DNA from 3 places in the Peribacillus sp. SIMBA_075 genome. Region 1 is predicted to be linked to each of the others. Evidence: a T-box and tRNA genes for the amino acid it is inferred to sense, from the RefSeq annotation. Region 1 holds a T-box; the other regions hold tRNA genes.

Region 1 (8,069 bases):
AGAACGTCTACTGGCAGCAAGTCCACTGGCAAGAAGTCTACTGGTAAGAAGTCTACTGGTAGCACGTCTACTGGCAGCACAACTACTGGTATGACAACTACTGGAACCACACCAGTTGTTATCACATCTACAACAACAACAACATCTACTTCATCAAGCTCAAGTTCAAGCTCATCCACTGGCAAAAGAAGAAGAAGATAGATAGTTAAATATAAAATGCTTCAGCTTGATTGATCCCTGATTGATCAAGTGGAAGTATTTTATGATATTACGGCTTCATTAATGTCGGACTATCCATAAAACATCTTAAAAAAGAAAGGAAGGTGAGTGTATGTCTTATCATATTCCATCTTATTTCTTAACGATAGAAGAAGAAGATCTAGAAGATTTACGTGCGGATATTTGGAGCGATGACCCTATTCCCGCCTATTTGAAAGTAGAAAACGACATTTACGATATCGATATTGCCTATCGGGGCTCTTATACCCGTAAATTCCGGAAAAGATCCTATTGGATTGATTTCATCGAGCCAAAACGATTCTTTGGCGCCCACAAAATCCATCTCAATGCCGAATACAGAGATCCTTCCCTCATTCGCAATAAACTCTCACTCGATTTCTTTCAAGACCTTGGTGTCCTTTCCCCTCATAGCCAACACATCAACCTATTCCGAAATGGCACGTTTAAAGGTGTGTATTTACAATTGGATTCCGTCGATGGGCTTTTTTTAGAAAAAAGAGGACTTCCTGCCGGTCCGATTTATTATGCTGTCAACAATAATGCCAACTTTTCATTGGAAAGGGATGGGAAAGTAAAAGACTCCCTTACGTCAGGCTATAAGCAAGCCTTTGGCAAACCCGCCGATGATGAATATCTAATCGAATTCATCAAAAAAGTAAACACAACCCCACTTGCAAAGTTTCCTGAAGTAGTCTCGCAGCATCTTGATATCCATAAATACTTACGCTGGCTGGTTGGAGCCGTTTGCACCATGAATAACGACGGTTTCACTCATAACTATGCACTATATCGCAATAGTAAAACGAAGTTATTTGAAATCATTCCTTGGGATTACGATGCCACTTGGGGACGCAAAGTCAGTGGCGGGATCATGGAGCACACATATGTCCCTATCGGAGGGAAAAAGGCAAACCACCTTATTCATCTGCTCTTGCAGGTTCCGGAATACAGTAAGTTCTACAAAGATCTCCTGGTTGAAACATTGGAAACCACATTTACCGTGAAGCATATGGAAAATAAAGTATTATCACTGCACCAGGGCATACGCCCCCACATCCTTCTAGATCCATATAAAAAGAATAAGATTGATCTATTCGACAAGGAACCGGAATTCATCTTCGAATTCATTCGCAAACGCAGTGATTACTTAAATAAGCACCTCGGTGACCTAGATGAAAAAAGTGCCACAACACAACTGAAAGCTAAACAGGACCGAAGGGGAGTTGCTTTCGTGTCACCAATCTGCATTAAAAATACGGGGAAGTACGGCAGGGGAGTATATGCTACAAGGGATATTAAAAAAGATGAACTGATTGAGGTATCACCTGTCATCATTTCACCCAGACATGAATGGAAATATCTAAGGAAAACTGCACTCTTTCATCACTGTTTTTATTGGGGAGATGACGATGAAACTGTCACTGCCTTAGGAAATGGATCCCTATTCAATCATTCATACACACCAAATGCGACATTCGATAATAATTTAGAAGATTTAACGATAGACTTTTATGCTTATAAAGATATAAAGGCTGGCGAGGAAATCACGATCAATTACAATGGTGAACCTGATAATAAATCCCCGTTATGGTTCGATGTCATCGAGTAGGCGTTTTTTGCTTCCATTTTATTTTTAAAGAATCCATTTTGAAGGAAAATTGATCAAAATGGATTCTTTTTTCATTCAGTTTTCTTCGCTAATGCAAGAACGGTTTAACTTTACATTTTATTCGGCGCTGAAATTCCCAATAAACTTAGCGCATCCTTTAATACAATGGCTACGGAAAAAGCGAATGAGAGCTTCATTTGTTTCCATTCATCTTCAACCAAGATTTTCGAATGCGCATAATACTTATTGAATGCACGTGATAACTGCAAGCTGAATTTCGCGACTTGTGATGGGTCTGCTTGTTCAAATGATTTTTGGACAATGACCGGGTATTGCTCAAGCAGTTGGATGACTGACCAAGCATATTCTCCTAAAGCGTCAAAATGGATTACATGTTCTTTAAATTCACCTTTTTCCAGCAATGATGAAATACGCGCAAATGTGTACTGTACATATGGACCCGTTTCTCCCTCAAAATTCATCATTTGCTCTAATGAAAAGTCAATATCATTCATCCGATTATTTTTTAAATCATTAAAGATTACCGCTCCGACACCGACCTGTCTTGCAACCAGTTCTTTCTGTTCAAGCGCTTGATTTTTTTCTTCAATATTGCGCTTCGCCGTTTCGATTGCTTCTGCCAAAACATCCGCAAGCAGGACGACTTTCCCTTTACGTGTCGACATTTTCTTACCGTCTTTTAACATCATGCCAAATGCTACGTGCTGTAAGTCATTTGACCAATCGTACCCCATTTTTCCAATGACGTTAAAGAGTTGTTTAAAGTGCAGGGATTGTTCATTTCCTACAACATAAAAGGTTTTCTTCGCCTCAAACTGTTGCTTACGATACATGGCTGCAGCTAAATCACGCGTGGCATAAAGTGTCGCACCGTCCGTTTTCGTAACCAAACAAGGCGGCATATCTTCCAATTGCACGACATAGGCACCTTCGGATAGGGTAAGCAGGCCTTTTTCTTTTAGTTCCTCGACAACAACATCCATTTTGTCATTGTAAAACGCTTCACCAGCATAGGAATCAAAACGGATGCCCAATAAATCATAAATCGTTTCGAATTCTTTTAGAGACGCATCCCTGAACCATTTCCATAGTGCCAGTGCCTCCTCATCCCCATCTTCAAGCGACTTGAAGCTAGCGCGTGCTTGTTCATTCAACGATTCATCCGTTTCAGCCATTTCATGGAACTTCACATAGATTTTCAATAATTCCTGAATCGGGGAAGCTTCGATTGCCTCCTTGTCTCCCCACAGCTTATACGCGACAATCAATTTCCCGAATTGCGTGCCCCAATCCCCTAGATGATTAATACGCACGGCATTGTAGCCATTTTTTTCAGCAATGTTAGCCAATGCATTTCCTATGACTGTTGAGCGTAAGTGCCCCATGGAAAAAGGCTTGGCAATATTCGGAGATGAATAATCAATCACGACATTCCCCTGTACAGGCTGCTTTCCGCCATACTTATCCTTTTCACTTAATATGGTTTGCAACACATTTTCCGTCACAATCTGTTGATTGACGAAGATGTTCAGATAACCACCCACTACGTTCACTTCTTGGATCAACTTACTGTTTAATTGTTCAGCTATTTCAGACGCAATCACTTGTGGTGACTTTTTTAACTTTTTTGCAAGAGTAAAGCATGGAAAGGCGACATCACCTAACTCCATCAATTTAGGCTTTTCCATTAATTTTTCTATTTCACTTGCTGGCATTTCATTGTTCAAAGCAGTTGAAATTAAGGCTGCAATTGGTTTATTCATCGTCATTTTTCCCTCCTAAACAAAAAAGCCCCCGTCTCTAAATAAGAGACGAGAGCATAGTTTCCCGTGGTACCACTCTAGTTGCCACAAATTGTGGCCACTTTCCATTGTTAACGAGGTGACTCCCCGATGTTCTCTACTGGACGTTTCAAGAAATTTCTCCAAAGTGCGCTTCATTCATCCGTCCTGCATTAGGCTCACACCATCCCTAACTCGCTTTCCATTTCAAAATGAACTACTCTCTTTATCACAGAATTTTCAATATTATGATTTAATCCATCGTACACAATTTTAAAAAACGTGTCAACACAGGATTTCTGATCTAACCCTGTCATAAAGTCTCTATCCCAAATCCATCTAGCCAGCCGGTAACTTCATTTTATCCTTGATAGTCGAAAAATATTTCCTTACGGTCCCAATTGTGTTGCTTTGCTGATTGGAGGGGTCAAGTGTGGTTTGACCATCGGCTAACAGGCCTAACACACCCATTTCCTGGTCATTATTGTTGGAAGACTCATCCATAAGTTCAGGGGAGTATATTCGCTTGCCATCCAATACGCTGCGAATCGAGCAGGCTAACTCTTCACTCGGGTTATCCTTCAATAAATAACCACTTACATTTGCTTTTAAAGCAAGTTGAAAATAACCAGTCCTTCGAAATGTCGTTAAAATAATCACTTTGCATTCAAATGACTTTAAAGCTTCAGCTGCCTCAAGCCCGCTCTTTACAGGCATCTCCATATCCATGATACAAACATCCGGCTTTAATTGGTGCACAAGAGTAATAGCTTCTTCTCCATTACTGGCTTGCCCGGCAATTTCTATATCTTCTTCAAGATTGAGTAGAGAACTAATTGCCTCTAACAGCATTTGCTGATTCTCTGCAATGACAATTCGGATCATTTTAAGTTCTCTCCTTTACTGAGTCGTTATATGAAGAAAAGACTCCCCAAAATCCAAGGATTATTAAGGGAGTCTGGAATGATTCATGAACGTTACAATTCAGATTTCACTTGAACGGAAACACTTTTTTTTGTTAAATGTTTTATGTCCTTAAAGCCAACAAAATTCTTGTTTTTCTCATCCCATAAACGGAAACGGAGCGACTGTAAGCTTGTAGCAAGAGTGATCGTTGGTACGTTCTTTAGAGGCTCTGTATTATTATGTGCATTTTCCAGTTTATAGTTAGGTACCCTAGGACTTAAATGGTGAACATGATGGTAACCGATATTACCAGTAAGGAACTGCATCAGTTTTGGTAGCTTATAAAAAGAACTTCCTTCCACTGCTGCCAATACATATTCCCACTCCTCATTTTCTTCAAAATAAGAGTCCTCAAATGTGTGCTGGACGTAAAACAGCCAAATGCCCACTGAACCTGATATTAAGAAAATGGAACCTTGTACTAAAAGAAATGACTGCCAGCCTACTGCAAGGCAAAGCAATGCCACTAAACCAACGATTAATACATTCGTCAAATAGGTGTTCATTTTTTCCTTCTTTCTAGCACCTTTTCGGTTAAATCTATTTTTAAGAAGGAAAACATAAATCGGACCTATCCCAAACATTACCAATGGATTGCGATAAAAACGATAGGCAAAACGAAGTCTAAGCGGCGCAGCCAAATATTCATCCACCGTAAGGGTCCAAATATCCCCTGTACCCCGCTTATCTAAATTGCCACTTGTTGCGTGATGCACAGAATGCTCATGCCCCCATTGATCAAAAGGGAATACAGTCAAAACACCCATGACTGTCCCGACTATTCTATTCGCACGGCGGCTTTTAAAAAATGAATGATGCGTACAATCATGAAAGATTATGAAAATTCTTGTCAAGAAGCCAGCAGCCAACACAGCTGGAATTAACGTTAACCAATAAGAAACCGAAAGACTTATATATGCTAGGTACCATAAAATAATGAATGGCCCTAACGTATTGATGATCTGCCATATACTTTCTTTTGTCGTTGATTGTTCAAAAGGAGCAATTTGTTTTCTCAAGTTTTTAGTATTTTGTATGGTCATTAATCAATTGCACTTCCCTTTATTTTTTCGTTATTTCTTATTATAAAGAAATCAGCCTGATTTTATTAGTACCAGGTGTCATGACTAGAAGATGACAAATGTCATGTACAAGATATTTTCAACGGAAAACCCTACCAAATAAAATGGAAAATAGCCAAAACTGGCTAACCGAATAGGACGGTATAGTTCCAACAAATTAATCTCCATTTGGAAGAATTCTTTTCTTATCATAGAAAGCTTAAAAACGACAAACGTATAATAAACTGTCGTAAATCTCTAGGGATTTTAGAGAGATGTTAATTATCAAAGCCACTTATGATAGGCTTAGACTATATGGATTTACCAGTTGAAAAACTGTAAAGGGGAATTAGTTTGGATAAGGAAATGGAGAAAACAATTGTAAAATCATTTTTCACCAAAAGGCTCCAAGATAGAATTCTGTTCGAATTGTCTTCAGCCAAGAAACGCAAGGATGCCTTAAGTCGCCTTTGTCATTCTTACAGAACAACTCTTCGTGAAGAATACATCATTGAGATTCCGAAACCGAATTCAGATCCAGCAGATATAGCTAAGTTACTAAAACAGAATGGTGCTGAAGATTCTTGTTATGTAATATCCTGGGATGAAGATATTGATGGTAAGGAGCTCCCCTTATTAATCGCCTTAGAAAAAGCTGTTGGAATGGGGATGCCCTCAATCATATCCTGCATACCAAATAAACTCGCTTATTTTGAAGCTGAACAAGAAGCCCTTCCATCTCCAAGATTTTTACTAAAAAGAAAACAATGAATAATTGCATACACAAATATTCCTGTTTAGATGATTCCCTATTTTCTGGACTTTTCCACAATGTACCTCTATTTTATTGCTATTCTCCATAGTAAACTAGTAAAGTTAAATTTTACAAAGGGGAATAAAATAATCGTGAAAAAATTCTTTGGATGTTTTATTATGTTAAGCCTTCTTTGTATGTGTCTCTTTCCAACCAGTGGTAGTTCATCAAGTAAAACCCAATACATAGGTTCTGTTAAAGTGGACAATACAAAAGTTTTTAGTTCTCCTAAATTAGGTTCTACTTTATTAAAGACCTTAAAAAAGGGCGAGGAGTTTCCCGTCATTTCCTCTGCCGTTGGGGATTCCGCTGGCCCTATTATTCATAAAGTAAAGACTGGAAACACATTATGGAAAGTAGCAAATCAATATGGAGTTTCAGTAAGTGAGCTGCAAAAAGAAAACAAATTAACTTCTTCCGAAATCACTGTTGGCCAAAGCCTGAAGATTCCCCAGAAATATAAGATCCATAAGGTAGTATCAGGAGATACATTGTGGAAGATCTCTTCTAAATATAAGGTAACCACCAGTGATTTGACGAAATTAAATAACTTACATGCAGATACAATTAATGTTGGCCAAAAATTGAAGATTCCTGATTATTACTACCAGGTTCAATTGCTTGATGGTAAAAAGGGATGGATAAAGACATCCCAACTTCAAAAAAAGGCGCAAAAACCTGTCGTCATGGGCTGGACGCATAATGAATCGAAAGAAAACTACACCCAACAAATTAAACAACCTAATTTAAATGTAGTTTCTCCTCGTTCCTATACGCTGACGGATTCCGGTATTTTCGTTTCCGTTTCTGCGGATGCAAAGTTCGTCCAAAACGCCCATAAGCAAGGAAAGCAAGTTTGGCAGCTTATCGGAAATCAATTTGACCCTGTTTTAACCGGTTCTGTACTAGGCAATACAAAAAAACGCCAGAAATTGGTTTCAGCTTTACGTGATTCACTTGTTAAAACTAAAAGTGATGGAATAAATGTAGATTTTGAAAACATCGATCCAAAAAGCAAGAAGGACTTTGTACTTTTCATAGGCGAACTGAAAAAGGCACTAAAACCGCATGGAATTAAAGTATCTGTGGATGTCACCCGAGAAAATGAAGACCCTTTTTGGTCAAAAAGTCTGGATAGGAAAGCTCTTGGCAAAATAGCAGACTACATAATCATAATGGGTTATGACGAGCATTGGGGAGGGAGCCCAGTAGCCGGGTCCGTTTCCTCGTTACCTTGGATCAAAGAAGGAACTAAGCTTTTAATGAAAGAAGTACCTGCCCATAAGATCATATTGGCTGTACCATTTTATACGAGAGAATGGGTAACTGATTTATCGACCCAAAAAGTGAAAAGCCATGACCTTACCATGGCTGAAGTCAACAAAATCATTTCATCTCATAAACTAAAAAAGGTATGGGATAAAAAGACACAACAAAATTACGTGGAGTATACTTCCAAAGGGGAAAAGCATCAAATATGGATAGAAGATAAAAAATCGATGAAGCTCCGTATTGACCTGGTAAAACAAAATCACCTAGGCGGTGTATCTGCTTGGTACCTTGGTTCAGAAACCCCT
Region 2 (10,768 bases), on a different contig from region 1:
AGGCTTGGATCAAGCACCTGAATTCCATTATGAAGATATTGATGTATCACTGATCGCACCGCGTAAACGTGATTACACTACGAAACATTAAAGAGGGGGAGCAAAAAAATGGTTGAAACTAAATCTGAGACTAAAACAGTCCGTTTTATAATCACTCGTCAAGATACACCGGATTCAGCTCCTTATGATGAGGAATTTGAATTAGCGTACCGTCCGAATATGAATGTAATTTCCGCTCTTATGGAAATTCGTCGTAATCCGGTAACTGTACAAGGCAAGCACACTACAGCAATCGCATGGGATATGAACTGTCTTGAAGAAGTATGTGGTGCTTGTTCAATGGTTATCAATGGTAAACCAAGACAATCATGTACAGCTCTTATCGATCAATTGGAGCAGCCGGTTCGTCTTGCTCCAATGCGTACCTTCCCTGTTGTTCGTGACCTTCAAGTCGATCGCAGCCGTATGTTCGACTCATTGAAAAAGGTAAAAGCATGGATTCCAATCGATGGAACGTACAATCTTGGACCAGGACCGCGTATGCCAGAAAAGAAACGTCAATGGGCATATGAATTGTCTAAATGCATGACTTGCGGTGTTTGTTTGGAAGCCTGTCCGAACGTGAACAGCAATTCAGACTTCATGGGACCACAACCATTATCACAAGTTCGTTTATTCAACGCACATCCAACTGGTGCAATGAATAAAGCGGAACGTTTAAATACAATCATGTCCGATGGAGGACTTGCAAACTGCGGTAACTCACAAAACTGTGTGCAGTCTTGCCCTAAAGGAATTCCATTAACGACTTCGATTGCAGCATTGAACCGTGATACTGCCATTCAACAATTCCGTAACTTCTTTGGAAGCGACGAAGTTTAAAAATGAAAATGAAAGAACCTGTATCTATTTTGATATGGGTTCTTTTTTTTCTTTGTTTTTACATTTGGGTGAATTCAATACTTGAACGATAGGGACCGATAGCCAAATCCATAAAAGATGATAGCTTTGCAAGCGCTCTGAAAAAAGCTAAGATCAAAGTGTGAATGGAGAATTGGAGGAGGAAATCGGCCACACCCATTGACATCGGCCTCCTGCAAAGGATGCTCGTTATGATTAGTGACGTGAGCAATAATCAAAATAAACAGCTTTCAATAGAAAACCCTTTTCATTATCGTTGTTTTCTTATAAAATGAGTGAATAGTCATTCATATTCGAAAGGGAGTGCACAAGTTGAACAGAATATCATATATCGATAATATAACCGAGTGGATCAATGATTTTTCCTTTAAACATGAGATTAAGGTTCGCTTTTCGGAAACGGATATGTTTAGGCACTTGAATAACACGATTCCTTTTACTTATTTTGAAGAAGCGCGGATTGAATATTTCCAGAGCATGGGTTTTATGAAGGATTGGACCTCGGCTGAAGGTGGTGAGATGCCGGTTGTTGCAGATCTACAATGTGATTACCTGAAGCAGGTGTTTTTCAATGATCAATTGACAATTCATGTGAAAGCTGACCATATCGGAAAATCTTCTGTAGATATACATTATATGGGAAGCAAACACGATGGTTCAATTTGTTTCACGGGCAGGGGAACGATTGTCCAGGTCTCCAAAGCCACCGGAAAGCCGATACCTTGGACAGAAGAGATGAAGCGGTCGTTGTTGCATACAGAGCTTGAACATACCTAAAAATATTTCGATTTAGACAAGTAAAAGAGTCACTCCATTGCCCCGGCCAACATACTATATCTTGACTAAATAGACACCCACTCCGGGTTTTATGCTGGTGAAGGCAAGGAGGGTAACATTACTTGAAGGAGAACGAATTCACTCATAAGCCACTACTCACCAAAAGAGAAAAAGAAGTATTTGAGTTACTAGTACAAGACAAAACAACAAAAGAAATCGCAGGTGAATTGTTTATTAGCGAAAAAACAGTTCGAAACCATATTTCGAATGCGATGCAGAAGCTTGGAGTTAAAGGACGTTCGCAGGCAGTCATAGAACTCCTTCGTATGGGGGAACTTAAGCTTTAATGTGTTGACTCTTAATAAAGACTTATAAATATTTCTCTCCCGTCTAGTTGGCAGCATATAAGGAAGGCCAAAACAATTTGGTTGTTTTGACTTCTTTGGATGCTGCTTATTTTTATGAAGGGGGTTTCATTATGGATTCCGGACAATCAATCTTGAAAATCATTTCACTTTCATCCAAAATGGTAGTATGATAAGTTTCATGAAGTGGTGGGGAGCTGTGTGTATGGATGAAGAGAAGCAGGTTGCTTATGTAGCCGATATTGAGAGGGAATTGCGCTATGTATCGTCATGGATTAAGCAAAGGGGACGGGAAATTCTCAATGATTATAAAATTACCATTCCTCAATTCCTGGCTTTGCAATGGCTTTTTGAAGCAGGCGACATGACGATTGGCGAATTGTCCACGAAGATGTTTCTCGCCTTCAGCACAACGACGGATCTGATTGACCGCATGGAGAAACATCAGCTTGTTAAGCGTGTCAAAGATGAAAAGGACCGGCGTGTGGTTCGTATTCACCTTCTTGACGAAGGGGAACGGATTATCGAAGAAGTGATTAATAAACGGCAGCAGTACTTGAGTGGCGTATTAGTCAATTTCAACGAATCTGACATCGTGTCCCTCCGAGGGATTTTAGCAAAACTACATCAAGAAATGAAAGAAAAATGAGGCGAGTTTTTTGAAACAACCGATAGGCATCATTGATTCAGGGGTAGGCGGCTTGACAGTAGCTAAAGAAGTCATGCGCCAGCTTCCAAATGAAAATATAATTTACTTAGGTGATACAGCAAGATGCCCTTATGGGCCGAGGACCAAAAAAGATGTCCAAACCTTCACATGGCAAATGACGAGGTTCCTGATGAAGAAGGATATAAAAATGCTGATCATCGCTTGCAATACGGCGACTGCAGCTGTACTGGATGAAATCAGGGCAATACTTCCGATTCCTGTATTGGGTGTCATCCATCCTGGGGCAAGGGCGGCATTGAAAGTTTCTGATTCCTTGCATATTGGCGTTATTGGTACGGAAGGCACGGTAAAAAGCAAAGCTTATGACGACGCACTTGCTTCCATCAATTCCGATGTGAAAGTAGATAGTTTAGCATGCCCGAAATTTGTCCCAATCGTGGAAAGCGGGGAGTTTCAAGGGGGTATCGTCAATAGGGTCGTGGCACAAACCTTGAACCCGCTGAAGAAAACGAAGATCGACACATTGATTCTTGGCTGTACCCATTATCCACTGCTGGGGCCTGTAATCTCTTCCTATATGGGGGATGGAGTACAAGTCATTTCCTCTGGGGAAGAGACGGCCCGTGAGGCAAGTGTCATTTTGGATTATTATAAATTAATCAATAAAAGCAAGCTCCGTCCGGTTCATCGCTTTTATACTACCGGTTCAAGAGATATGTTTGGTTCTATCGCATCGAGCTGGCTCGGTATTCATACCGATACAATCGAAACAATTAAAATTGATCACCTATAAGGCTTCCATTTGGAAGTCTTTTTTTCGTGAAGCGGAAAAATGAAAAAGCATACCGTTTTGTATATAGCTACAAACCTTGATGGATATAACGCCAGAAAAGAATGAAGCATAAGTAGGATTGAAGGGACAGAAGGGGAAGCGGACAATGGATACGGTGATTATGGGAAATAAGGCATATTAACAGATTCATCCACTGGCAGAAGGCCCGAAATCCCGTTGAAGGCTTACAAACATGCAGCAGTACGGGCAAATTGCCTAGCTCGATTATCAGAGCGGAAAATAATTGGTCTATTTTCCCTTAGGGCTCGTATAAATAGGAGTACAAACTGTCCTAGGAGTGATTTTATGTCCAATAAATCAAAAGTAACAATGGCTGTGACCATTCTGGCATCTTCTTTTTGGCTTTCGGGATGCGGATTATTTGGCGGTGAAGAGAAAAAGGAAATTGATCCACCAAAGGATATTTCATTAGTCGATGATGAATCTTCATTAAAAGAAAAGAATGATGAAGAAAAGCCTGCAACAGATGGAGAAAAAGGCGCTGGTGCTGTTGAATCGAAAACAGTGAAGACAGAGTTATATTTAATTGATAAAAGTGGGTATGTGGTTCCACAGACATTGGAACTTCCTAAATCGGAAGCCGTCGCCAAACAGGCGCTTGATTACCTTGTCGATAACGGTCCAGTCACGGATAAACTTCCGAATGGGTTCAGGGCGGTCATTCCTGCCGATACCCAAATAAGCGTAAACATTAAAGATGGAGTGGCTGTAGCGGACTTTTCGCCGGAGTTCAAAAACTATCAAAAAGAGGATGAACTTAAAATCCTTCAAGCCATTACATGGACCCTGACGCAATTCGACTCGGTCGATAAAATCCAAATGAGAATAAATGGGGAAGATATTTCCGAAATGCCGGTCAATGGCACACCGATAGATGAGAATATCTCAAGATCTTCAGGAATCAATATCGATACGAGTGACGTGGTCGACATTTCGAATTCCAAAGCACTGACCGTTTATTATGTAGGCGGTGACGAGGAGTACTCCTATTATGTTCCGGTAACACGCCGGATCAGCGAAACGGTGTCTGATAATGTAACAGCTGCCGTCCAAGAGTTAACGAAGAGTCCTTCGGGTTCTAACTTGCAAACGGGGTTCATGAGTGATGTAGCTTTACTTGACAAACCTAAAGTGGCAGAAGGTAAGGTCAGCCTCAACTTCAATGAAAATATCCTTGGAAGTTTTAAAGAGAAAAAGGTGTCACAAGAAGTCCTTGATGCTTTGGTCCTTTCTTTAACTGAACAGAAAGGAATTGAAAGCGTTGAAGTACAAGTGCAGGGCAGCGCCGATATTCTTAATGAGGAAGGTAAGAAACTATCTGAACCAGTGGTCCGTCCAGAGAAAGTCAACACAGGTAGCTTTTAAAGAACGATCTTATATGGATATAGCACAAGGAGGCAGCCAGCAGCTGCCTCTTATTCTTTTTTATCACCAATAACAATAGTCTAATGGTTACATTCTTTTTGCATGCTTAGCCCCTTGCTTAAATGTTCATAGAAAAATCCAATTAACCATTGTTTAGGTTGAAAGGTATTTCCACCAAACATTCTCTCTTCGTTAAAAAGTTTTTACATAAATAAAATTTTAAAAGAAAAAAATACCTTGTAATAATGTAATTCATTAGGGGGAATCTTTAACATAAGTGAAAAATTACAACGTTAGATTTCCTTATGACTATTAAATTTTCCTCCAAATTCTATATGGCCGGACTAATTCTTTTGAAAAATGGACACTTCCGGGCTAAACAGATAACTTCTGATACCCTTGTGCTTAATTCTCTGCTGCATCCCCGAGTGCTAAAGAGCTTCAATGATCTTCCTTCCTGAAACTTTATGATTTTTTTAAAGGTATTCCGAAGTTCTAGACAGAATCTAAGTTTTAACATTGAAATTGAAGCTTGAAAATGCAGGTTAATCTTCTTCTGTTTAAATCTCTCTTTTTTAACAGTCATGCGAAAGCGCCCGGTGTTCGATCGACCTAAATTGATTGTGTAATTCACGCAGGTGGCGGCACTAGGACAGGTACCATTAAAGAAGCCTTCGTCGCTTTGGCTGCTTGTTTTAAAAATTGCAGGAGAACTGGCAGTATTTCAGCTGAAAATTTCTGGCTTCTGCAATTTTCGGGGTTATTGCAGAAGCGGGAGTTGTGGTAGACTGAAATTATCTGGAAGATTCAGCGGCCCTTGTGATATGAATCTCATCATGACAGGCAGCGGTGAATTCATTCAATCGCAGGGAACTGGAGAAAAAACGGCTTTTACATATAACGAGTTACAGCTATTTCTTTCTAAGCTCAAAAAGAGCCTTGCTAGAAAAGCTCTTGAATCCATAGCCGAAAAATACAAAAAGGGTGAAATGAAAAATGAAGTCAGTAATCATTGCAACGAAAAATAAAGGGAAAGCAAAGGAATTTGAAAGCTTGTTCTCTGCTAAAGGGTATGAAGTCAAAACGCTTCTTGATGTACCGGATGCACCGGATGTGGAGGAAACAGGTACAACTTTTGAAGAAAATGCGATCCTGAAAGCAGAGGCCATCGCCCATCGGCTAGGCCACTTTGTCATTGCGGATGATTCCGGATTGATTGTAGATGCATTGGATGGCCGTCCGGGCGTATATTCTGCGCGCTATGCTGGAGAGTCCAAGAGTGATGAAGCGAACACGGAAAAAGTCCTTAGGGAACTGGAAGGCGTGCCGGAAGAGGAAAGAACGGCGAGATTTTATTGCGCCTTGGCACTTGCGTCGCCCTACCAGGAAACGATTACTGTATCGGGGACGATGGAGGGCTTGATTACCGAACAGCCTTCAGGAACGAATGGATTTGGTTATGATCCAATCTTTTTTGTTAAAGAGCAGGGCAAAACAAACGCCGAATTGACAAAAGAGGAAAAAAACCAAATCAGCCACCGTGCCCACGCATTGAGGGCGCTAGATGAAAGGCTTGATCTATTTCTAAAAAGGGAAGAAGGAATGTGACGATGAAAGTGCTAATAATGAGTGACAGTCATGGCTTAACTCATGAAATCAGCATGATAATCGACCGTCATAAACAAGAAGTTGCTGCCATGATCCATTGCGGTGATTCAGAGTTGGAAAGAAATGATCCTTACATGTCGGAGTTTTTGGCCGTTGGCGGGAATTGCGACTATGATTCGGCATATCCGGATGATATTGTGGAGAACATCTCAGGCAAGCGTTTTTTCATTACGCATGGACACCTCTATAACATAAATATGACCTTGATGAATTTAGCGTATAAAAGTGAAGAGGCTGAAGCGGATATTATTTGTTTTGGTCATTCCCACGCTGCAGGTTCCGAATTGATTGACGGCAAGCTCTTCATCAACCCGGGAAGCATACGCCAGCCGCGGGGACGAAAAGAGAAAACCTACGCCATTTTGGAAATGGGAACAGACCAACTTGCAATCACCTATTATGACCTTGAAGGAAAAATCGTTGAGAAACTAAGAAATGTTTATCAAATGGGATGACTTCATGTATAATAACCAGGAAGCGTTTTTCCCCGCTTCCTGGTTCATGAAAAAAAGAAAAAACTTTTTATGAAAAACCGTTGACTTTCTTTTTATATCCTACTATAATAAGAGGTGTCCTAAGGGAACAGTTAAGGTAATACATAAGTTTTACCGCAACTTATATCATAAACGTCTCAGTAGCTCAGCTGGATAGAGCAACGCCCTTCTAAGGCGTCGGTCGGGAGTTCGAATCTCTCCTGGGACACTAACAAAGCGGTTATAAAGCCCGCTACGACAACCTTCTATATCGTTTAGTGAAACGGTCAGTATAACGGTCATGTAAGAAATTACACCGTATATCGACTTACATTACTAACGATATAGGAGGTTTTTTCGTATGACCAAAAGAAAAGGATTATTAGATGTTAAAGTAGACGTAAGAGGGTTATTAGAGGAATTACCCGTTTCCAATTCTGCCGCTTCAAAAGCTAGGACTGAACAGCCTGCTATTCTAAGTGACTCCATCTTGATTTCAAACGCTCTAGACGTCATTACAAGGCAAATGAAGGTGAGTGGTAATAGAAGCCGTACTATAAGTGATTATGTAATGTGTCAGTCAGTATACAAACACTTTTGTGAAGTATCAACAGTTCTTAAAAGCCAAAGTTCGTCATTCTTGAAATAAATGGTAGTTGGTGAAATTTAACTGTTGATTTGATGGCTCAAATGTTAAGTCATCACGAGAGACACGTTCTTCACCTTTTTTGTCCCGTGCAGTGGATTTGTTAAGATAACATCGAAGTTAGAATATCTTGAACCATCTATTTTGTCTAAAGCTTTCCAAGGAGAACTTGGAACAAATGACCCAAGTGAAGAAAATGCTATTGAAATTTTAAAAGAATTGCTACAGAACAAGCTAAAAAATTGTAAGAAGGCATCCATTTAAATAGTGGATGTTTTTTTATTGTATCAATAGAGAAAGTTGTTTCTAAAGTAGGAGTGCGAGTGTCATTGTATTGGATTAATACTTGAATGATGTAATATACTGGCCAGCCTAACGGTGATGTCATTGAGCCTATATAGGTGTTTCATAGGAATGCTTGCCAAATGGTTTGAGTATTTGTTAGCCGTAATTCTAACCCGCCTCAAAATATTATATTACTAGTATTGCAATGAGTATTATACTAAGTTATAATAAAAATCACGATTACGGTCTAAGTTCGAAAAGTGACCGTTTTGTACTGAACTGAAGAAAAACAGCGATACGTCTCAGTAGCTCAGCTGGATAGAGCAACGCCCTTCTAAGGCGTCGGTCGGGAGTTCGAATCTCTCCTGGGACACTAACAGAAAAAAGTCAAAACCTTTTAAGGTTTTGGCTTTTTTACTTTTTCTGAGCTGTTTTAAGTTAACGAGGGAATATGGAATGAACGTAGAAAGGATGCATTTCCTTTTGCATCCATTGAATTAATATTGGTTGTATGCAGAAAAGAAGTTTTTTATTTCGTATTTATCGCAGGTGGATGATCTTTTATGTCGAACTTGTTATGAATAAGGAGATGTTTAAATGAATAAAGATAGATTATTCAAGTTCATTCAAACTTCCACTCGGGGCAATTTCTTTTCAGTCGAAATATCCGAAGATGGAACTAAGGTAGTCCAATTAGCCAAGGAGCTAGAAAAAGAGGGAAGAATCAAGTTGAGGGAATGCTCGCGAAAAGAACAAGGTGTTTATCTGGAAGGAATACTTAAGTTTGTGCCAAGCTAATACTTAATAAGCTTTAACAAAGGACTTATACTACGAATTTCATATGCCCCATAGAAAAAAGGATCCAATCATGGATGCTTCGAACTGCAGACAAACTCGATGAAAATCGAGTTTGTCTGCAGTTTTTTTTAGGGTTTGTACAATTTGAACGTTACCTCAAGGCACTCGCTTTCCGCGGGCGGTCCGCCCTTGGCGCCTTTGTGCCTGCGGGTCTCACCACCCGCCCCGCGGAAAGCGAGCATCTGGAGGGGAAATCAACAACAACTCACTACCTGGTAAATAGCAACAAAGTATGTGAAAACAGCCTTTAGATAAGATAGATGAAGGCTATATTTCGACATTTACGCTCCACCATTATTAAGTGCATTATAGCGGAATAGTACCAGGGGGATCATTAACTTGATTGAATGGTGAAAGGTCCATCTCCCAGCTCCCTGAAAATTTGTTCACTATCCCTGCCACCCTCGTTTTATGAATCCCTTCCGACTTTAAGAATGCTGGTATAATTCGTATATCCTTTGGTGCAATTATAAAAAAATCCGTAAAAACATTGACATATTACAAACAAATTAATATTATGTTTAGTATATTATAAACTTTATGAGGAAGTGTTTGGTTTTATGAAGGACGCTGAAATGTTTTGGAGCGCATCCCAAGATGAGCTTAAACAAGGGTATATCGAAGAAGGGAGCCAGTATATTTGTTTACTGTGCGGACTTGCAATTGAAAAGGGAATAGTATATCCGGAAGATGGGGTTCTTTATGAAGCTGAGAGGTATATGAGGATTCATATTGAGCGTGCACATCGTTCCGTTTTTGAATACTTGATTGATCTGGATAAAAAACTTACAGGTCTTACGGACCACCAAAATCGCCTTCTTCGCCTTTTTTACCAGGGGAAGAATGATGCTGAGGTTCAGGAGGAAATGGGGATTGGAAGCTCTTCCACAATTCGTAACCATCGCTTTGTGTTGAAAGAGAAAGAGCGGCAGGCTAAGTTGTTTTTAGCCATGATGGAACTTTTGAAAGATAAAGATGAATATGCGCCGGCGTTCATCCCCCTTCATCAAAAAGCAAGGATGGTCGATGATCGTTATAACGTTACCGAGGATGAAAAGATTACTGTGCTGAAAAAGTATTTCCCTAAAGGCAGTCAGGGTGGATTAAAGTCTTTCCCGCCAAAAGAAAAACAAAGGCTAATCATTCTCCTGGAAATTACGAAGCGTTTTGAAAATGAGCGAAAATACGAAGAAAAAGAAATCAATCAAATATTGGGTGCCGTTTATCATGATCATGTTCTATTGAGAAGATATTTAATAGAATATGGATTTTTGGATAGGAAGCCTGATGGAGGCCAGTATTGGCTGAAAAAATGATGACTGGAGGCAAGGAAGATGGATCGTAAAAAAGAATTGAAGCAATTATATAAAGAAACGAAGGTTGAAGCGGGTGTATACCAAATAAGAAATACGGTAAATAATAAAATCTTTATCGGGAGCACCAGAAATTTAAAGACGTTGAAGGGTAAACAATTTGAATTGGAAATGGGAACGAACACCAATAAAGTTCTGCAAGGTGAATGGAATCAATATGGGAAAGAAGCTTTTTCTTTTGAGATACTGGAGGTATTGAAGCCGAAAGAAACAGGATTTTTCGATGCAAAACGCGAATTGAAAAAACTTGAAGAAGTGTGGATGGAAAAAATACAGCCATATGAGGAACGGGGATACAATAAAGTGAAATCAAACTGACTTATTTCTCCGAATTCCTGGTTCTCGATTTAGCGTTAACACATCTCGTCTCATAATGTAAATTAGATGAATTACGTATTATTAAAGCTGATGGTAATATTTAGTGTTTACGATTAGGTGGTGCTGGGACGGAAAATGGAGATGGATATTTAAGAGCAAAAAAAAGGGTGGAAAACCTTAAGGCATTTTCATTCAT
Region 3 (10,768 bases), on a different contig from region 1:
TGCTTAAGAGTGGAAGGGCAATGATCAAGAAGTATGTCCATTCATTGACCCTTTCGACAATTTCATAGATAAATATGAACCGGGCGGCCAAAAGGACAATGACGGAGATGACACCGAATGCACCTGTCCTTGAATCCTTCATGATTTCCAATCGCCGCTCTTTATCCTGATAGGAAAAAAAAGCATCACTTGCATCGATCCAGCCATCGAGATGCAAACCTCCCGTTAATGCCATCGTCAAAAACCAAAGGAAAAAGGCAATTGCAAGCGATGATAATGGGGTCCATTCCACTAGTGCATATAAAACACCGCCCAATATCAAGCCTAGTAAAAGACCAACTAGCGGAAAGGTTTGAATGGCACGGTGTATATATTTCTTCTCCATAGGAAGCTGCTTCTTAATTGGAAAAACTGTAAAGAACTGCAGGTTAATTAAAAATCCAATCACTGCGTTCATTCCTGCATGCACCCTTTCTTCCGCAATGGGATTCCCGATTCAACTAGATAGGCTTCATTCGCCTGCCCGACGATCGTTTGATGAAGCAGGCCTAATGTTTTTCCGTATATATGGAGGAAATCATTCTGGAAAATCGGTTCCTGCACCAATTCATTGCTCACGACTATTAAACAGCTGGATCGTTTTCTTATCTCATTGATCCCGGTTATTATTTTTGAAAAAACGCTTTGTAAAAACTCCTTTTCAAGCGGAACACCTGGGCCAAATAGTTCGTTATCAAGCAGGGTTGTCAGACAATCGAGCAGGATTATGGAATCCTGATTAATGTCCGCTCCTATTCGTGTAATATCCGTTGCGTATTCCGAAGTCTTCCAGGCGATTGGGCTGCTTTCTCTATCTTTCTGGTGCCTAAGGATGCGTTCACCCATTTCAACATCACTGACACGGCCGCAAGCGAGGTAATGCAAGTTCCCATCCGTTTGAAGTGCATATTCAAGGGCTTTTCTTTCCGCGAAACTGCTTTTTCCGGACCGGACACCCCCGGTTATAAAACAGAGCCTTGCTTTCTCCACTGTCTTACCCCCTCCATCAGCGCTTCGTTATCACGTTCACTCTTCACTGCAAACCGAAGCCACTTTCCATCCAACCCCGGGAAATTATAGGTATGGCGCGGTACTATTCCTTTTTTTAGCAAAAAGGGAAAAAGGGATAAGGATTCATCTTTCACTAAATAGAAATTAACTGCGCTATCAGAGACACTCAACCCTTGTTCCTCATAAAACCGGAATAGTTTCTGCTTTTGCAATTGAATATAGTCTCTTGTTTTTCTCATATATGCTTCTTCAGCAAGACAGATTTTCCCTACTTCCAATGCAACATGGTTGACGCTCCAATGCGGTTTATAAGTTCTTACACGGGTTATGATGTCAGGTGCCGCAAGCAAATAGCCTAGTCTCAAACCCGGAATTGCAAAGATTTTAGTCATTGATCTTAGAATGAGTAAATGTGGAAATTCATTGATTAAAGAAGCATAAGTAAAGGCATCTTCCGTGAAATCATAAAAAGCCTCATCCATGACAACCAGGCAATCCGCTTTTTGACATTCAAAGATCAATTCCCTAACTTCATCCTTCTTAAATGAAACACCCGTCGGATTATTAGGCGTACATAAGAAAATTGCATCATATTCGGATAATCTAGGAATCAACCGATCCAAGTCCAGTTTCCACTCAGGTGCATCAAGCTGATGAAAATCTACCTCACATCCTGCTGCCAAACAAGCTTCTGCATATTCCGCAAATGCCGGCTGAATGATTAACACCCTTTGATTGGTTAACCTGTTCGCTACCAACATGATTATTTCTGCACCACCATTACCCACCAAAACGGATTGCTCAGGAAGCGCTTCTTTTTTTGCAATTGATTTTGTCAGTTCAATCGCATGCGGATCTGGGTAATGTAAGATTCCTTCGAAAAATTCAGGCCACTGTTCCTTTATACGTAAAGGCGGACCCAATGGGTTGATGTTAGCACTGAAATCGAGAACAGATTCAGGCATTTCGATTTCCAGCGCTTCGTAAAGATAATGAGGATTAGAGCCATGAGAAGGTAATGTCAAGAATAAGTCCCCCTAGCCATAGCATCAGTAGAAATAGAAAAGATGACCGATGCATGATGGTAATCGTTTTTGGTATATGTTTTGCTTCTAATCGAACAAGCGGAACGCCCATCCTCGCACGGTCGGAAACAATTCCTTTGTACATATTCCGGCCGCCTAGCTGTATTCCCAAAATGGCAGCAACCCCTGCTTCACACCACCCGCTATTCGGACTTGGATGTTTTTTAGCATCATTGAATAATATCTTCCATCTAGCACCAAATCCATGATAGCCGGATTTTGAGCTCAGCAACATCAGGAACCCAGTGAGGCGGCTGGGAATCCAGTTCACGATATCATCGAGCTTAGCTGAAGCCCAGCCAAATTGCCCATATTTATCATTTTTGTACCCAACCATGGAATCGCAGGTATTAATTGCCCTGTACACCATCGCGAGCGGCGCACCGCCGACAGCTGCCCAAAACATTGGGGCAGTAACACCATCACTGGTATTTTCTGCTACAGTTTCTACCGTCCCCCTGACGATTTCGGATTCATCAAGATCAGCAGTATCACGGCCCACGATATAGGAAAGTTTTAGCCTCGCTTCAGGATAATCCCGTTCATTCAGCGGATGGCACACATCCATTCCAGCTTGCTTTAAGCCCTTCTGAGCTATCGTAGTGGCAATGACAACAGCCTCCCAAAGGATACCTGCAAGCGGATGGATCCGATAAGCCAAGTAGACGGTTAGGCCTGTAATCAATATCACCATCGCTAAGACGATGATCAACATGAAGAGTCCATTCCGTTTCTTATATGCCCCTCTATTGAATGCCTGATCCAACTTGCTTATCATCGTTCCTATCCATTTAACTGGATGCGGCCAATTTGGCGGATCACCAATTAATAAATCAAGGAAAAACGCCAGTGTAACTGCAATAAGATGATGGTAAATCATAGATCCTCAATCCGTTTCCGATTTTTCTTTATTGCTTCTACTGTACAATCATATACACCGCGACTGATCAGCTTCCCTAACGGAGTGATGGTGCCTGCATATTGAAGCGCCTTCCCTCTTTGGGACGCTGCAATCAAAATACTGTCGGTCGATGTTCCTGTTGCACATGTATTCGTCACCTTATCCAAGACATGCGAATCATGAAGCGCTTTTACTTTTGCCTCGGTTGCAGTAACTATGCTGTGTATGAAAGCCTCTTCTGCCAAATGCCCATTTATGAATATCCATGTATTTATGGTTCCTGGAGTGGAACTCCAAGAATGCCGGTCAGCTAAAGAAGCGTCGATGGCATTCCCTACACCAGCCGTCACGATGATAAAAACCGAGAAATCTTCAGCTCTCATTAACTTGAAGGCAACCGTATCGAGAAAGACGGCTGTCATCATCCCCACCGTTTCCTGCGGTTCAAATCCATGAGTTCTTAAATAGCCGGCCATTTCAACATGATGATCTTCGCAGTCATAATCATGATGGACATGCCTATTCACGAAATATTTATGCCAGCCCGTACCCGAACCGGTCACTCCAGAAGACATCGTTCTAAGCGGGATCGGAGAATTCAATTGAATCATCTCAGGTCCTATTGTCAGATAAGATTCATCAATTTCCAATGGGATAGTGTCATTGCCATGCTTCTCCGGAACGATGAACATTTGAGGTTTCGGAAGTGCGGGATGTGGATGTTTTTCGATCGTCGTATGATATACACCTTGAATCCGTTCCTGTTGGAGCACTTCATTCGGCACATCAACAACCTGAATTTGCCCTTTTTCAAGCAACATAAGCCGATCACAATATAATCCAGCCAAATTCAAGTCATGAAAAATTGAAATAACGGTTAACTCCTGTTCTTTTGCCATTTTTCTCATTAGATCAAGAAGGTCCTTTTGATAGGAAAGATCCAAATGGTTTGTAGGCTCATCCAAAAAAAGGATTTCCGGTTCCTGGGCAAGTGCCTGTGCCAGCAAGACCCGTTGTCTCTCCCCACCTGACAATCGTTCAAAATGAAGATCCTGAAAATCCGCTACTCCCGTTTGTTCCATAACCCGTTGGACGATCATTTCATCTTCTGCGGACCAACTATGGAACCAGCCCGTTTGATGGGCATACCTCCCAAGTGAGACCGTCTCTTTTACTGTATAGGAGAAAGCTAATGAGGAATGTTGAGGGAGCACGGCAATGACCTGTGCAAGTTGTTTTGATGAATATTCCTTCAAATCCCTGCCTCTTATCCGTACGCTTCCGTCCTTATAATCAAGCACCCCGCTAAGCATGCTTAAAAGCGTCGTTTTTCCGCTGCCATTAGGACCAAGGATCCCGAATAATTCCCCTTTATGTACATCAAAAGAGATAGAGTCCAAAACAGTTTTGTTGTCATATCCACCTGTTAACCCTTTTACTTCAAGCATCCGTATTTACCCTTCTCTCCGTCTCTTTAATAAAATCAGCGCAAATGCCGGTGCCCCGATAAGTGAGGTGATCACCCCGATCGGCAGTTCCGCTGGGGCAATGATCGTTCGTGCTACAAAATCCGCCAATATTAAGAATCCGCTTCCTATCAACAATGACAACGGAAGCAAATGTTTATGGTCAGGTCCCCAAATCTTCCGGACGAAATGAGGAATGACCAATCCTACAAAACCAATCGCCCCTGAAACGGCAACGGCTGCCCCTGTCAATGTCGAACCGGCTATCAAGATCCACATTTTCCGCCGCTTCACGTTTACACCTAAGTGTTTTGCCCGGTCTTCCCCGAAAGTCATCGCATTCAATTCGCTTGCATTCATGATCAAGGTCAACGAACCAATGATAAAAAACGGCAAAATGATTACGATATAATTCCATCCGCGCATTGAGACGCTTCCCATCAGCCAGCCGATGATTTGTCTTAATTCTTCACCCGTCAGCGCAATCATCAATGAAATGAAGGCACTTAAAAACGAGCTGAAAATGATTCCCGTTAAGATGATCGTTTCCACTTTCATCGACCGATCCATTTTTTTTGCAAAAGTCAGTACGCAGAGCATCGTGAGCACTGAACATAAGATGCTCAATGCCGGAAGAGTATATAAACCGATGAATGGCAGTGATATATTCAAGAATATTGTCAATACGGCGCCGACCGATGCTCCTGAAGAAATACCTAATGTGTAAGGATCAGCGAGCGGGTTCCGGAGCAGTCCCTGAAAGGCTGCCCCGGCAATCGCAAGTGATGCCCCAACCAAACCAGCGAGCAGCACACGCGGCAAGCGGATGTTCATCACGATATTCGTAAGCATCACATCCGGATCGGCAGAAATCGGCAAGTGAAAAATCTCCTTGCCGATTATTTGTATAAGTACGGAAATCGGAACTGGCACCGAACCAAAGGAAATGCCTATCGTCATTGCGAATAACAAAATTAACAACGCAATCAAATAAGCAAACGCCCATTTAGTTGTCAAATTGGTTCGGATAGACTGCTTTTGCAAGTTCCTCTACTCCTTCTATTAAGCGTGGACCGGAACGGGTCACCAAGTCAGAAGGGACATCAAAGACTTGGCCATTCTTAACGGCATTTACGTCTTGCCATCCTTTTCGGCCTGTCACTTCACTTACTGGATCTTTTGTATAATTACCATACGTTGTAATGATGACATCCGGATTTGCAGCAATCATCGACTCTTCATCAATTTTTGCCCAGCCGTCCAATTCAGCAGCAGCGTTATCCGCTGAAATAATATGAAGCATTTCATCCATGAAGGTATTTTTTCCAGGTGTATATATATCCGGTGATGGCGAAACCTCAATTAAAACGGTCTTCCTATCCGCTTCCTTAACGGATTTGACTTTTTCCTGAATATCCTTGAGCTTCGTTTTCATATCCGCAACGATTTCGCTTGCCTTATCATTTTCCCCCGTTGCCTTTCCAATCATTTCAATAGATTCATAGACTTGGTCAAAGCTTTGTGCATCATTGACTACAAGGACATCTATTCCAGCATCCTTAAGCTGCTTTAATCCCTCATTTGAATTATGGGCACTTGATGCATGGGCAAGAACAAGGTCAGGCTTCATGGAGACAATCAGCTCCGTGTTCATTTCCATTCCGCCAACTTTTTTAATTTTTTTCGTTTCTTCCGGGTAATTATCATTGTCGGAAACACCAACGACCTTTTTACCTAAACCAAGTGCAAATACCACTTCTGTATTACTTGGTATCAACGTAACGATTTTCTTCGGTTTTTGTTCTATCGTTACTTTTTCGCCCGTTGCATCTTTAATCGTAATCGGGAAAGCGTCGTGTTGAGCATGATTCGTTTGCTGCTTTTCTTTTCCTTCATCAGTAGCGTCACTGCAGCCAACCATCATGCCTGCAGTCAGTAACATCAACAATATCAAACCAAAAATCTTCTTCATTTTCATTCCCCACAATCTTTTCATTTAATTTCTTCACCTAATAATCTCGGAAGGCACCCAAAACAAAAAGCACCTCCCGTTAAACGGAAGATGCTTGTATGGCAACAATATCATTACGGACTCTTAGGGTCTGCCACACACCTTCCCATCCGCGTAGGTTACAGGTGTACGAATCTTGGCAGGTCTCCTGGCTCATGGTCATCGTCAACGGCACCTTCCCATATCCCATACAGTGGTACACAGCCGTCAGCTCCCAAATACAGTGGCGGGACCGCGCTGGCATTTCACCAGCTTCCCTTTTAAGTCATTAAGACACCAAATCGTTCATATGTATATAATTTTCACTGCCTTCATTATACACCATGTTAGAATCGATTATTATATGATTTTTCTGAACAAGTTTGAAATGCACCGTCCATTTTCAATGATTTGAAGCATTTTCTATCAGCGACGCGAACCCATCTACTGATAATCCAGGTGAAATCCGAACTCGATGCAAGGCATACATCCCTTGGTCCCTTGAAGCTCCTCCAGGTTCAGTAGTGACTGCCATCTTGTATCCAGCTTCTTCTGAAAGCCTGAGACTCTCTTCATTATAACGACCAACTGGATAGGAAAGCACTGTCGTGTCCTGTTGCAGGATACGATCGAACAGATCCTTTGACTGGACCATTTCCGCTTCTTGCTGCTCTGACGTCATTCGGTTCAGCTCCAAATGGTTGATAGTATGACTTTCGATCGAAATCCCCTTCCCGCTCATCTCCATCATTTGATTTTCAGTCAGGTGATGACCTTTATCGATGGACTTCCCGATCATGAAGACAGTCGCTTTCATATCATATTCTTTTAGTATATGGAAAGCTTCCGTGTAGTTATCTGTATAGCCATCATCAAAAGTAAGCCAGACACACTTTTCACTTGGCATCCGATTTTCGGTTAAAACGAGAAATGCTTCTTCAGGGGATAATGTATAGTAACCATTTTCCCGAAGCCAGGTCATTTGTAATCGGAATTCCTCTTTTGGTACCCGAAGGCCATTGCCTTCAGAAATGCTATGATACATCAATATTGGAAGCTGTACCGCGGACTCGGCCGTTATCCAGTCTCTCGTATCGATTCGTTCAGTATATAATTCGTCCTCTGAATCCTGCCCAGTGTCATTCTTCGCTGCTGCAGCCACTTCAATGTTACCTTCCGTGATCGGCGCAGCCGTCTTTGTGCCTATACCCTCTAAAATCCCTTGTGAGCATCCCGGTAAAATTAAAATCCCCAGCAGCGTCACCATCCATAAAACTCTATAATTCCCCACTATCATTCTCCTAATTTTTTCTAGCATAATAGTACCAGAAAACCAGGAAATAATAAAGTATTCCATTTAATGAAGAGTAAGGAAACAGGAGAGCTGAGTGCCCCCTAAGCGTCTAGATGTTTTTTTTCATAATTATTATTGCTATTAACTTGAAAAGTTTGCCTATAAGAAATATAATAAATAAGTCGTCGACTTTTTTATATGTCCCAGTAGCTCAGCAGGATAGAGCGACAGCCTCCTAAGCTGTAGGTCGTAGGTTCGATTCCTATCTGGGACGCTAAAGTTTATAAGCCCTGTTATAATGCGGTTTCTCCGTGTTGTAGCAGGGTTTTTTTCTGTTGGCATGACCATAAAAGCCGTAAATTGTATGTAGGATAAAAGCACTTCTGTACGTAGGAAACAGTGATATTCCATTTCACTATTATCTTTCTATGTCTGGAGGTGCTTTTTTTATGAAAAAACACGTTATTAAACAGCGTGGAACAGCGTTAAAGGAACGGAAATTGACCAGTAAGACTACGGAAAGTTTCACAATTGAATACACACTGCAAGAAGCCTTAGATATTTTTCTCCGTGCAAAAGTTGCTGAAGGTGTCCGAATGCTTCTTGAATTACTGTTATCAACTTCATCTGTTGAACTAAGTTCAACAGATGAACCATCGCTTAATTCTATTGTTGTAGGTCCTTCAGAATTAACATTTGATTCGTCTGATAAAGCTTTCTGCTTTACCTCCCTTTTTTGACTGCAAATTGTAGTTATCATGATATGTATCGGATAAATCTTTAAAATTGGATGGTAAATAATAATTAAAAATCTAAAATATTACCATTCTTGAACATTCGGTGAACTTTAATTTTAAATGGCACTAATTATTTAAATTAAGAAGATAGCCGGCTTCGTAATGGTAATATATAGAAGAAGGGTTAGGGGGGAGCATTTTATGGAAAAGGTAAATTCCGTTGAGTTAAAGCATTTTTCAGATGAATATTCCGAAAAACTAAATCAGTTTGAACTGCCTGAAGAACAAGGTCTATTTACTGCCTTGCCAAACAAGTTTACAGACGTTACAAAAGGGCAGCATCGTATTGTCATTTTAAGTGATGATGAACCTGTGGGTTTCTTTTTACTGCATTCAACAGATCGCGTAAAAGAATATTCGACTAACCCCAATGCCATGTTGCTGACCGCATTATCAGTTGATTATAAGCAGCAGGGAAAAGGCTATGCAAAACAAGGGATGTTCCTACTTGCCGAGTTTGTTAAATCAGAATTTCCTAATTGCGATGAAATTGTATTAGCTGTCAATCATAAGAACATCCCCGCACAAAAGCTGTATGTTAGGGCTGGATTTCATGATACGGGTTTGAGAAAGTTTGGAAATATCGGCGAACAATATATTATGAATTTAACCATTTAATTCATATTCATTTTTTTATTTCGATAAATATCTGCAGAAAAATAATGGATATACATTACTGGTATATAATTACACTTTTTTTAAAAGAAATGTTTGAACCTGTCCCAGCCGGGTATAAAAATACTGTAAGACATTCTCACCAAAGGAGATGATGTGCACGATGAGTACAATCAGAAGCCAATGGAACAAAGAGAATGACGCAGCGGTGTTTAGTCCCGGTGATCAGCGTTAGAGTCAATTGAAGAGTTAGATGATAATCAAAAAGGGAATTACTAGTCTTCTCACCCAAAGGAGGATACTGATCATGAGTATTTACAGCCTATGGAATCCAGAGAATGATGAAGCAATTTTCAGTCCGGGTGATCAGCAGCCATTCTGTACGCTTACACTAGTGGATTCGGATAAACACAAAAAAAAAACTGACAAAACACTTGAATATGAATTGCACGGGACCGTACTGAATGAAATTTAGTCGTAGCCGCGATATATGGAAAGGGATGGAGCGAATGCTCCATCCCTTTCCACTGTCTTTTTTATGAATTTCGCCACTTCATATTGTCTGGAAAGATAGCCCTGCGGAAGCAGAAAACTGCAAGGATTATGCCCACTCTGCCCATGCAAATAATCCCACAAAAAGAGCCCTCACTTTAAAAACTAATAGTGAAGGACCTATTTCTTTTATTTATCGAATTTCAGTTTGGCCAAAGCATCCGCTAATGCAGTATTGATCGGCTCTTCTTTATTTTGCTTTTTCATATAATTGGAGACTTCATTTTTTGATACTTTTTGATTTTTATTTTGCCCTCTTCGTTTATTGTAAGAAGAAAGCTTTTCGTGAAAACCGCATTTACATGTGAATGTCTGTGCTTCTCCTTGACCGCGCATTTCCATCTTTTTGTGACATTGTGGACATCTGGCATTTGTTACACGTGAAACACCTTTTTTGTGGCCACATTCACGATCTTGACAGACAAGCATTTTCCCCTTTTTACTGTTCACTTCAAGCATCAGCTTGCCGCAATCAGGACATTTCGTTCCTGACACGTTATCATGCTTGAATTTTTGGTCACTATTTTTGATTTCATGAACGATATTTTTAGCGTAGGCGCGCATATCGCCGATGAAAGCCTGTTTTGCTAGCTTTCCTTTTGCAATTGCTGTTAACTTTTGCTCCCATTGAGCTGTCAGTGCTGGAGATCGTAAGTCTTCAGGTGCCAATTGAAGGAGCTGTTTTCCTTTCGAAGTAACATGAAGGCCCTTCCCTCTCTTTTCGATCAGGAAGCTATTGAACAGTTTTTCAATAACGTCAGCACGCGTTGCAACAGTCCCAATTCCGCCAGTTTCACCCAGAGTCTTGATGAGTTCTTTGCTTTCCCCTGTCATGAAACGAGCAGGATTTTCCATTGCCGAAAGAAGTGAGCCTTCATTGAATGGTTCCGGCGGTTTCGTTTCACCCTCTGTTTGTTTCACAGTCGAAATGGTTAAACTGTCACCTTTTTGAACGTTCGGAAGCAGTTGCTCGGCAAGGCCATCTTTAGATTCTTCCTCATCAAATTGATGATCATAG

What was found. The T-box of region 1 lies ahead of argS (arginine--tRNA ligase). A T-box ahead of a tRNA ligase gene usually reads a tRNA of that ligase, here a tRNA-Arg.
Region 2: it has a tRNA-Arg gene. The T-box ahead of argS (arginine--tRNA ligase) is inferred to sense a tRNA for this amino acid. The anticodon was not compared.
Region 3: it has a tRNA-Arg gene. The T-box ahead of argS (arginine--tRNA ligase) is inferred to sense a tRNA for this amino acid. The anticodon was not compared.

What each region holds. Positions count from the first base shown of each region.
Region 1 is NZ_JAWRYN010000080.1:151-8,219, reverse strand. It holds gene SB775_RS26920 (hypothetical protein) at 1-110, opposite strand, end outside; partial or broken gene SB775_RS26915 (CotH kinase family protein) at 332-1,411, shown strand; gene SB775_RS26910 (SET domain-containing protein) at 1,472-1,849, shown strand; gene argS (arginine--tRNA ligase) at 1,960-3,639, opposite strand; T-box leader at 3,675-3,893, opposite strand; gene SB775_RS26900 (response regulator) at 3,991-4,536, opposite strand; gene desA (Delta(5) desaturase DesA) at 4,629-5,660, opposite strand; gene SB775_RS26890 (hypothetical protein) at 6,033-6,449, shown strand; gene SB775_RS26885 (LysM peptidoglycan-binding domain-containing protein) at 6,693-8,069, shown strand, end outside.
Region 2 is NZ_JAWRYN010000007.1:98,692-109,459, forward strand. It holds gene sdhA (succinate dehydrogenase flavoprotein subunit) at 1-91, shown strand, start outside; gene sdhB (succinate dehydrogenase iron-sulfur subunit) at 109-882, shown strand; gene SB775_RS08185 (hypothetical protein) at 941-1,081, opposite strand; gene SB775_RS08190 (acyl-CoA thioesterase) at 1,234-1,698, shown strand; gene SB775_RS08195 (helix-turn-helix domain-containing protein) at 1,821-2,045, shown strand; gene SB775_RS08200 (MarR family winged helix-turn-helix transcriptional regulator) at 2,269-2,712, shown strand; gene racE (glutamate racemase) at 2,723-3,526, shown strand; gene SB775_RS08210 (GerMN domain-containing protein) at 3,872-4,951, shown strand; gene SB775_RS08215 (hypothetical protein) at 5,776-5,979, shown strand; gene SB775_RS08220 (XTP/dITP diphosphatase) at 5,948-6,559, shown strand; gene SB775_RS08225 (metallophosphoesterase family protein) at 6,562-7,074, shown strand; tRNA gene SB775_RS08230 (tRNA-Arg) at 7,248-7,321, shown strand; gene SB775_RS08235 (hypothetical protein) at 7,454-7,741, shown strand; tRNA gene SB775_RS08240 (tRNA-Arg) at 8,323-8,396, shown strand; gene SB775_RS08245 (hypothetical protein) at 8,621-8,821, shown strand; gene SB775_RS08250 (hypothetical protein) at 8,896-9,132, shown strand; gene SB775_RS08255 (DUF2087 domain-containing protein) at 9,442-10,197, shown strand; gene SB775_RS08260 (GIY-YIG nuclease family protein) at 10,216-10,572, shown strand; partial or broken gene SB775_RS08265 (2TM domain-containing protein) at 10,740-10,768, shown strand, end outside.
Region 3 is NZ_JAWRYN010000003.1:261,152-271,919, forward strand. It holds gene cobS (adenosylcobinamide-GDP ribazoletransferase) at 1-457, opposite strand, end outside; gene SB775_RS04600 (bifunctional adenosylcobinamide kinase/adenosylcobinamide-phosphate guanylyltransferase) at 454-1,029, opposite strand; gene cobD (threonine-phosphate decarboxylase CobD) at 1,002-2,075, opposite strand; gene cbiB (adenosylcobinamide-phosphate synthase CbiB) at 2,050-3,015, opposite strand; gene SB775_RS04615 (heme ABC transporter ATP-binding protein) at 3,012-4,484, opposite strand; gene SB775_RS04620 (FecCD family ABC transporter permease) at 4,491-5,546, opposite strand; gene SB775_RS04625 (ABC transporter substrate-binding protein) at 5,509-6,474, opposite strand; cobalamin riboswitch at 6,635-6,809, opposite strand; gene SB775_RS04630 (polysaccharide deacetylase family protein) at 6,896-7,789, opposite strand; tRNA gene SB775_RS04635 (tRNA-Arg) at 7,987-8,060, shown strand; gene SB775_RS04640 (hypothetical protein) at 8,236-8,526, shown strand; gene SB775_RS04645 (GNAT family N-acetyltransferase) at 8,725-9,201, shown strand; gene SB775_RS04650 (hypothetical protein) at 9,506-9,673, shown strand; gene SB775_RS04655 (DNA topoisomerase III) at 9,880-10,768, opposite strand, start outside.